DNA from 4 places in the Salinicola sp. MH3R3-1 genome. Region 2 is predicted to be linked to each of the others. Evidence: predicted binding sites of a transcription regulator. Region 2 holds the regulator's gene; each other region holds the start of a gene.
What was found. Region 2 encodes sigma-54, which starts transcription at its own class of promoters, with help from an activator protein. Its sites were predicted from a motif close to TGGCACNNNNNTTGCTNT; they were not measured.
Positions count from the first base shown of each region.

Region 1 (2,202 bases), on a different contig from region 2:
CTGGCCTTCTCGGCGATGCTGATGGCCGGGATCGACGGCATCAAGAACAAGATTCATCCTGGCGATGCCATGGACAAGAATCTGTATGACCTGCCGCCGGAAGAAGGCAAAAAAGTGCCGACCGTGGCGACCAGCCTCGATCAGGCGCTGGAAGCACTCGACGCCGATCGCTCCTTCCTGACCGAAGGCGGCGTGTTCACCGACGAGATGATCGACGCCTACATCGCGCTGAAGAGCGAAGACGTCGAGCGCCTGCGCCTGGCGACGCATCCGGTCGAGTTCGATCTCTATTACAGTGTCTAAACGGGCTTGAGCGTCTAGCCCCGCGGACCTGACGGAAGCCCCACTCTGGTGGGGCTTTTTTCGTGGCACGTCACGTTCGTGCGCTTTCAGCCGATGTTGTGCCTGGCCGATAGGAGATATCGGACGATAACGGAGGGGTGGCGATGTCGGTACGAATGTTGGGTTTGAGGACCTGGGTTGGCCTGGCGGCTGGCATTGTCTCGTCGGTGATTGTCTCGCCGATGGCTGTCTTGCCGATGATTGTCTCGTCGGCCCAGGCGGCGTCGGTGTACCGTCATGTCGACGCTGACGGTAACGTGGTCTACAGCGACGAGCCCCGGGCCGGGCATCGCGTGGATCTCAAGCCGATTGCGGTGGTCGACCCTGACACGCCCGAAATCCGCACGCGCTCAGACCAGCCGACGCCGGCATCCGCCTCGGCGGTCGACTATGAGCGCTTCACGATTTCCAGCCCGCATGACGAGCAGACGCTGCCCACCGGCCAGGCCGGCAACGTCCAGGTGCAGCTGGCGATCGAGCCGGCGCTGCAACGTGGCGATCGGGTCCAGCTCCGGGTCGATGGCGAAGTGCGCCAGTCACCCATGCACACCAATGTGTTCGCGCTGAGTCAGCTCGAGCGTGGCGAGCATCGGTTGCAGGCCGAGCTGGTCGACGCGCAAGGGCGGGTACGTCTGGCGACGCCGGCGGTAACGCTCTACGTGCAACGGGCCAGCGTCAATCTGCCGGCCAACCCGAACAATCCCAATCGCCAAAAATAATGGCAGCCGTGAAATCGATCCCCATCGGCAGGCATGGATCTGGGTGATTGCACCATTTTGGTGAATGAGCGCCTGGGCGGTTCGGAACGGATCGCTTCGGGTGGGGGACGCGCCTGCATCAAATGAGCCTCCCGCGTAGCAGCGCGAAATCGGGGAGTGGCGCGGTTCTTGCACTGTATAAGCACATACCGGATCACCACGATGGAACGACGCATGTATCAACGTTTGTTGGAGCATCTGACGACCGCCGTCGTACTCCTCGACGACAGCCTTCAGGTGCGCTGGCTCAACCCCTCCGCCGAGGCGCTGCTGGCCGCCAGCCGGCCACGGGTGATGGGACAGTGGCTGGAGTGCCTCAACGGCGAGGATGGTAGCGTTCGCCAGGTCCTGCTCAAGGCCATGCAGGAGTTTCACCCCTACACTCAGCGCGAAGCCACGCTGATACTGGCCGCGGGGGACGTGATCACGGTGGACTTCACCGCGACACCGATCACCAGCCGCGAACTGCTGCTCGAGATCGAGCCGCGCGACCGGCTGTTACGGATCTCGCGGGAGGAGGCGCTGATGGCGCGCCAGGAAACGGTCAAGGTGCTGATGCGCGGTCTCGCTCACGAGGTCAAGAATCCGCTGGGCGGTATCCGCGGTGCGGCGCAGCTGCTGGAGCGGGATCTGCCCGACCCGCAGCTCACCGAATTCACCCGGATCATCGTCGAAGAGGCTGACCGGCTGCGCGATCTGGTCGATCGCATGCTGGGCCCCAACACCCTGGTTCACCACGAGCCGCTCAACGTGCACAAGGTACTGGAGCGCGTACGTGCGCTGCTCGAGGCGGAGCACCATCAGCTGAGCTTCGAGCGCGACTACGACCCCAGCGTGCCGGACCTGATCGGCGACGAGCCCCAGTTGATCCAGGCGGTGCTCAATATCGCGCGCAATGCCGTTCAGGCGATGGAGGAGTTCGACACGCTCGAGCCGCGCCTGCTGCTGCGCACCCGGGTTCGCCGCCAGTTCACGCTGGGCGCCGAGCGCCATCGACTGGTGTGTGAAGTGGCGATCATCGACAACGGCCCCGGCATTCCGGAGCACATCCGCGAGACGCTGTTCTTCCCGATGGTTTCCGGGCGCGCCGAGGGTAGCGGGC
Region 1 covers NZ_MSDP01000001.1:218,431-220,632, forward strand. Annotated here, with positions in the region: gene glnA (glutamate--ammonia ligase) at 1-303, shown strand, start outside; gene BTW08_RS01015 (DUF4124 domain-containing protein) at 447-1,061, shown strand; gene glnL (nitrogen regulation protein NR(II)) at 1,275-2,202, shown strand, end outside.
Region 1: the regulator sigma-54 is predicted to act here: its motif matches at 1,219-1,236, upstream of glnL (nitrogen regulation protein NR(II)).

Region 2 (2,202 bases):
GGCGAACGTCGCCGCGTGGAAATCGCCCGGGCACTGGCTACCGAGCCCGCCTTCGTACTGCTCGACGAACCCTTTGCCGGTGTCGATCCGATTTCGGTCGGCGATATCAAGCGTATCGTCCGCCAGCTTCGTGATCGCGAAATCGGCGTACTGATCACCGATCATAACGTGCGCGAAACGCTCGATATCTGCGATAACGCCTATATCGTCGGCGATGGCCAGATCATCGCGGAAGGTCGTCCGGACGCCATTCTCGACAATCAGCGCGTGCGTGACGTCTATCTGGGTCACGAATTCCGGCTATGACCGCCTTGCGAACCGGCACCAACTGATGCGAGCCACTGGCATGTTTCTTGCATCGTTTTCCTGCATAAGTCGTTGCACGCTACCCGATCAGTCAGTAACGTAGTCCCCTTCTCGTTGATTGTGACGATCGCCTCACCATGTCCATGAAGCCCTCGCTGCAACTTAGAGTCGGCACGCAGTTGACCATGACGCCTCAGCTCCAGCAGGCGATTCAACTCCTGCAGCTGTCGACGCTCGACCTTTGCCAGGAGATCCAGCAAGCCCTCGAATCCAATCCGATGCTGGAGCTGGAAGAACCCTATTCCGAAGAGCCCTGTTCCGAAGAAGAGTCTCAGGAAGCGCCCGAGGACGACTGGGCAAGCGATATTCCCGACCAACTGGCGCTCGACAGCGACTGGAGCGACACCTACCAGGATGCCAACGCGGGCTCGCTCAGTGGCAACGGCAGTAGCAGCGAAGACGCGCCGGATTTCGACCGCAATGCAATCGCCACCAGCCTGCACGACCATCTGTCATGGCAACTGGCGATGGGGGATTTCGACGGCCGCGAGCGCGAGCTGGGCGAATGCCTGATCGACGCCATCGGTGACGACGGCTATCTCACCGGCTCACTCGACGAGCTCGCCGCCGGCCTCCGAGCCCAGCGCGGCGAAAGCGTCAGCACGGCGGACCTCGAGCATGTTCTGATGCGAGTACAGCAGTTCGATCCCACCGGGGTCGGCGCCCGCGATCTGCGCGAATGCCTGTTGCTTCAGCTCGGCACGCTGGCGAGCGAAACCCCGCTGCTGCCCCAGGCCAAGCGGCTGGTACGTCAGTTTCTGGAGGCACTGGCCGGCAACGACCGACGCCTGCTCATGCGGCGCCTGCGCCTGGAAGAAGACGAACTCGACTGCGTCATCGCCTTGATTCGCACGCTCGAACCTCGCCCGGGGCAGCGCTTCGATACCAGTCGCGACCACTACGTGATTCCCGATCTCGTCGCCACGCCCTCCCCCGAGGGCTGGCGTATCGAACTCAACGCCGAATCACTGCCGCGCCTGCGCATCCAGCCGGACTACGCAGCGCTGATCAAACGCGCCGACAAGAGCGACGACAATATCTTTCTGCGCCAGCACCTTCAGGAGGCCCGCTGGCTGCTCAAGAGCCTCTCCAGCCGCAACGACACCCTGTTGCGCGTCGGCCGCGAGATCATGTCGCGTCAGGTCGATTTCCTCGCCCACGGCGAGGAAGCCATGAAACCGCTGATCCTGGCCGACATCGCCGGCAGCGTCGAACTGCATGAATCGACGATTTCCCGCGTCACCACCCAGAAATACATCCACACGCCTCGCGGCGTCTTCGAATTGAAGTATTTCTTCTCGAGTCAGGTCGGTGGCCAGCGAAGCGATGGCGATAGTTATTCGAGCACCGCGATTCGCGCCCGACTCAAGAAGCTGATCGGCGAGGAGCCACCGCGAAAGCCGCTCTCGGACAGCAAACTGGTCGAATTGCTGGCCCAGTCGGAAATCTGCGTCGCCCGGCGGACCGTGGCCAAATATCGTGAAGCCATGGGCATTCCCTCCTCCAGCGAACGCAAACGTCTGGCTTGAGTCCGAGCGGAAGATCAACCAACGCTCGCCAATCTACGTCAGATCGATCACGATGACTTTGCAGTGCCCTGAAAAGGGTTACAATCCGAAGTGCCATCTGCCGCAACAGGAGCGTGCCATGCAAGTGAACGTTACCGGCCACCATGTCGAGCTGACCGACGCCCTACGGGACTATGTCGGAGAGAAGCTCGTTCGTTTAGAGCGTCACTACGACAACATCACCAATGTTCAGGTCACCCTGAGTGTCGAGAAGGAGCGTCAACAGGCTGCCTGTACCCTGCATGCCGCTGGCGCCGACCTACACGCC
Region 2 covers NZ_MSDP01000021.1:28,865-31,066, reverse strand. Annotated here, with positions in the region: gene lptB (LPS export ABC transporter ATP-binding protein) at 1-306, shown strand, start outside; gene BTW08_RS13770 (RNA polymerase factor sigma-54) at 444-1,895, shown strand; gene raiA (ribosome-associated translation inhibitor RaiA) at 2,014-2,202, shown strand, end outside.

Region 3 (2,202 bases), on a different contig from region 2:
ATCAGAAAACGCGGCAACAGAACGGTGTCGTTCGGCGGTTCCAGCCAGCCGGCACGGCGGGTCAGGACACGCTCGAAGCCGGCGTTGACGGCCAGTCTGGTCAGCGCCTCGTCCGCAAACTCATTGTTGCAGGCCGCCACGTTCAGCGGTTGGCGGCACAGAACCGCCAACTGATGCTGACTGTCGCGCAATCGATGGAGCGTCTGAGGACTGCCAGGCGTGGATCGCACCGGCATCAGGTTGCCGAAACGAAAGAGTCCGCCCTGTTCGAGACGGCGAATGCTGAACGCATCGAGTGCCTGATCGATAAATGCCGGTTCGCTACCCAGTGATTCGGCGATCATGCCCAGTGCGGCCCCTTTCTGCGACCGTTCGAGTTCATTGATGTAGAGCTTGATCGCCTGGCTGTAACGCTCGTCGCGGTGGCCGTTGGCCAGCGGCGGCATCGGCAGGCCCGCGTCGGCGAGCAGCCGGTGCGCACTAGCGGCGGTATCTTTGCGCCACAGCGCTTCGCCGATGACTTCGTGCCAGCTGCTCCAGGCCTGCTGGGTGACCGGGCAGGGGAGAAACACGTTGGCGGGGAGCGCCAGCCGCTCCAGCGTCGGCGAAACCTGTTTGAGCGTGTCGCGCCAGCCGCCGTCGAATGTCAGCGCAATCCGGGGCAGTTGATCGTGGTGCAAGTGCAGCGCGCTTTCCAGACTGACGATCTGGGCGCTTTCAGTGAGACTTTCCAGCAGTTGCCGGAAGCTGTCCGGGCCCAGACACCAGTCGGATCGATGTGGCAGGCGGGCCTCGGCTTCGTCAGCCATCACCCGGCGCAGGGCGAGAATGGCGCTGCGGCCCCATAATGGTTCACTCAAATTGAGGCGCCAGTGGCCCCTTAGGCGTTGTACGACGTCCTGTGTACGATCCAGCCTGGGCATGGGGAATTCCGTTACTGAAGTCGTTGATCGCCATCGCTTCCGGCGCCTTTCTACACTCTCTACAGTATCCGTTGCCGATCGCGTTTGGGCAAAGTTTCCGGGCGAAGCCGTAAGAGACATTGTGGTGCATTTGACTCCATGGGTGCGCCAAAATGGTTCATAAGGCAATCAGCCGATCTAGGCTGAAAGCCAACAGAAAGGCCGTGAGTCTCGCATGAAGCCTTCGATCTGTAGGGAATCGCCTTTTTTATCATCTGCTTACGGCTTCGTTTCACCACTTTGCTTCATTTTGGCACATTCTCTGCATGACAATGTAAAAATGGTGTGCGCGTGGGCAAGAGTGCCGACTTCATGCTACAAAATACGCACGCCACACATACGTACGCCAAACAACGGTGTTGGTCATTCGCCAACGAATCGAGCCATGGCTCACAGTGGAGGACAACATGTCTGAGAAAACCCTCGCCCTTATCGAAGAACACGACGTCAAGTGGGTGGATTTGCGCTTTACCGATACCAAGGGCAAGGAGCAGCACGTCACGATCCCTGCCACTGCCATCGATTCGGATTTCTTCGAAGACGGCCAGATGTTCGACGGCTCTTCCATCGAAGGCTGGAAAGGCATCAACGAGTCCGACATGATTCTGCGTCCGGAAGACGGTACCGCGTTTCTCGACCCGTTCACCGAAGACTCCACCCTGGTGCTGCGTTGCGACATCATCGAGCCGGCCACCATGCAGGGCTACGAGCGCGATCCGCGCTCCATCGCCAAGCGCGCCGAAGCCTATCTGAATAGCACCGGCCTGGGTGACACCGCGTTCTTCGGCCCGGAGCCGGAATTCTTCATTTTCGACGAAGTGCACTGGAAGTCCGATATCGAGGGCTCCATGTACAAGATCTCATCCGAAGAAGGTGCCTGGTCCACCGACCGTCAGGTCGAAGGCGGCAACCTGGCGCACCGTCCGCGCGTCAAGGGCGGCTACTTCCCGGTTCCGCCGGTCGACAGCTTCCACGATATCCGTAGCGCCATGTGCAACACGCTGCAGGCGATCGGTCAGGAAGTCGAAGTGCATCACCACGAAGTGGCCAACGCCGGTCAGAACGAGATCGGCGTCAAGTTCAACACGCTGGTGAAGAAGGCCGACGAAGTTCAGGAAATGAAGTACGTCATCCACAACGTGGCGCACGCTTACGGCAAGACGGCGACGTTCATGCCCAAGCCGCTGGTGGGTGACAACGGTTCCGGTATGCACGTTCACCAGTCTTTCTGGAAAGACGG
Region 3 covers NZ_MSDP01000001.1:215,958-218,159, forward strand. Annotated here, with positions in the region: gene BTW08_RS01005 (polysaccharide deacetylase family protein) at 1-860, opposite strand, end outside; gene glnA (glutamate--ammonia ligase) at 1,370-2,202, shown strand, end outside.
Region 3: the regulator sigma-54 is predicted to act here: its motif matches at 1,214-1,231, upstream of glnA (glutamate--ammonia ligase).

Region 4 (2,202 bases), on a different contig from region 2:
CAGGATTTCGCCACAAGGGGCCCCGCCCCCGTCGCGGTAGGGTAGTGGATGGACGCAGCATGAGTTGTCTCTACTCGAGCGTTGAGAGGCACCGCGCCCCGGCGCTCAGACCGAAGGGACGCGGTGTCGAGAGGACGGTTTAACGCTTAGCGAACCGGCGGGGCGTACTGGATGCCGCCATCGGTCCACAGCGCGTTGATACCGCGCTCGAGTTCCATCGGCGAGTCCATGCCGACGGTACGCTCGAAGACTTCACCATAGTTGCCGACCATCTTGACGATGTTGTAGGCCCAGTCGTTGCTGATGCCCATCTGGTCGCCAAAAGCGCCATCCTTGCCCAGCAGGCGTGCCACGTCGGGGTTCGGCGGGTTGTCGCGCATCTCGTCGACATTGTCGCTGGTCACGCCCAGCTCTTCGGCGTCGAGCATGGCGAACAGCGTCCACTTGACGATGTTGAACCACTGATCGTCGCCCTGACGCACGACCGGGCCCAGCGGCTCCTTGGAGATACGCTCCGGCAGGATCTCGACGCCTTTCGGATCGGCCAGCTGCAGGCGCAACGCCGCCAGCTGCGAGGAGTCGGAAGTCAGCACGTCACACCGGCCGCTGTCGAACCCTTGGGCCGACTGATCGGACGTATCGAACGCGACCTGCTGGAACTGCATGTCGTGAGACTTGAAGTAGTCGGCCAGGTTGAGCTCGGTGGTGGTACCGGACTGCACGCAGACCGAGGCACCGCCCAGTTCAGTGGCACTCTTGACGCCCAGATCCTTGCGGACCAGGAAGCCCTGACCGTCATAGAAGTTGACGCCGGCGAAGTTCAGACCCAGCGAGTTGTCGCGAGTGGCGGTCCAGGTGGTGTTGCGCGACAGCACGTCGACTTCGCCGGACTGCAGCGCGGTGAAACGCTCCTTGGCGGTCAACGGGGAGAACACGACCTTTTCCGGATCGCCCAGCACGGCGGCGGCAACGGCACGGCAGACTTCGACGTCGATCCCGGTCCACTTGCCGTTCTCATCGGGTGACGAGAATCCGGTCAGCCCGGTGCTGACGCCGCAGGTGAACTCGCCGCTGCTTTTGACATCATCCAGCGTGGCTGCCTGAACAGAAGTGACGGCGGCCGCGGCTAGCATGGCGGCTGGCAGTACAATCAGGCTTTTATTCTTGTGGCGCATATGGAATCAACTCCCTCGCGTTATCATTTTGAGTGCATGTCGAGACATGCCCAGATGAAATTAGCAAAGTTCGTTCCACTTTCGCGCTCCAGGCAGTAAAACTCTGTTTCAACGCTACTCTAGCGCTGCGGCTGGTTGACTCCGCGGCTTCTAACCGTCTCCCGACTCATCGGATAAAGAACAATTTGTTGCAAAACAGTGCTTAAAAGAAACAAAAGCACCAAAATGGTGCGCGAGATTGATGCCCGGCGTCACAAAGCCGCCGGACAGCAAGAGAACGGTCTCTTCGACTATTGTTGGAGCGTTAACGTCGATTGGATCGCTAAAGCCGGATCGCTAACGCCGCCGATTCATGATTCCGGCCAGTGACAGCCCCAGCAGACCCACGCTCGCGCCGATCGCATTGGCGAGAATATCGCCCCAGTCGCCGCCGTGGCGTCCCGGCGCCCAGAGCTGCAGGGTTTCGATAGCGATACTGAAAGCGATCGCTACGACCCAGGCGACTCGCCAGCGGCTTCCGCTGAGCCGCAGGCCCACTGCCAGGACGGCGTAAGCGATGAAGTGGTTGAACTTGTCCCACGGCAGGTGCTGCGGCAGGTCGGTGGCCGGGCTCAAGCTGCCCCAGGCAATACCCGCCATCCAGATCAGCGTCGCCAGGGCGTATCCTTTCTGCCACCGGCTCATGTCTGCCACCGGCTCATGCGCATCTTCGTCGGCTCCTGGTTGCTGTCTCGGTTGCCATTCCCATTTCTGCCTGGGTCAGCCCTGGTCGCCGATTTCGGGCGGCAGCCCGCAGCGTCGGCAAAAGTCGGGCGTCAGCGATTCGAGCCAGCGCTCGTGACCCTCGAGACGCTCGGCGCCAGCGAATGCCAACCGGTGGCGATGATCGCCAATGAACCGATAAGTCCTTTCGCGCAGCGGCCGCGGCACCTGGCGTAGCGCGCTGACATGCCGCCACGGTCCCGCCATCCGGGTGGCGAGGCGCCAGGCGGCATCGCTGTTGCGGCTGAGCCCGCCCTCGGCGACG
Region 4 covers NZ_MSDP01000003.1:35,689-37,890, forward strand. Annotated here, with positions in the region: gene BTW08_RS02265 (amino acid ABC transporter permease) at 1-61, opposite strand, end outside; gene BTW08_RS02270 (amino acid ABC transporter substrate-binding protein) at 147-1,175, opposite strand; gene BTW08_RS02275 (VanZ family protein) at 1,512-1,859, opposite strand; gene BTW08_RS02280 (DUF393 domain-containing protein) at 1,935-2,202, opposite strand, start outside.
Region 4: the regulator sigma-54 is predicted to act here: its motif matches at 1,236-1,253, upstream of BTW08_RS02270 (amino acid ABC transporter substrate-binding protein).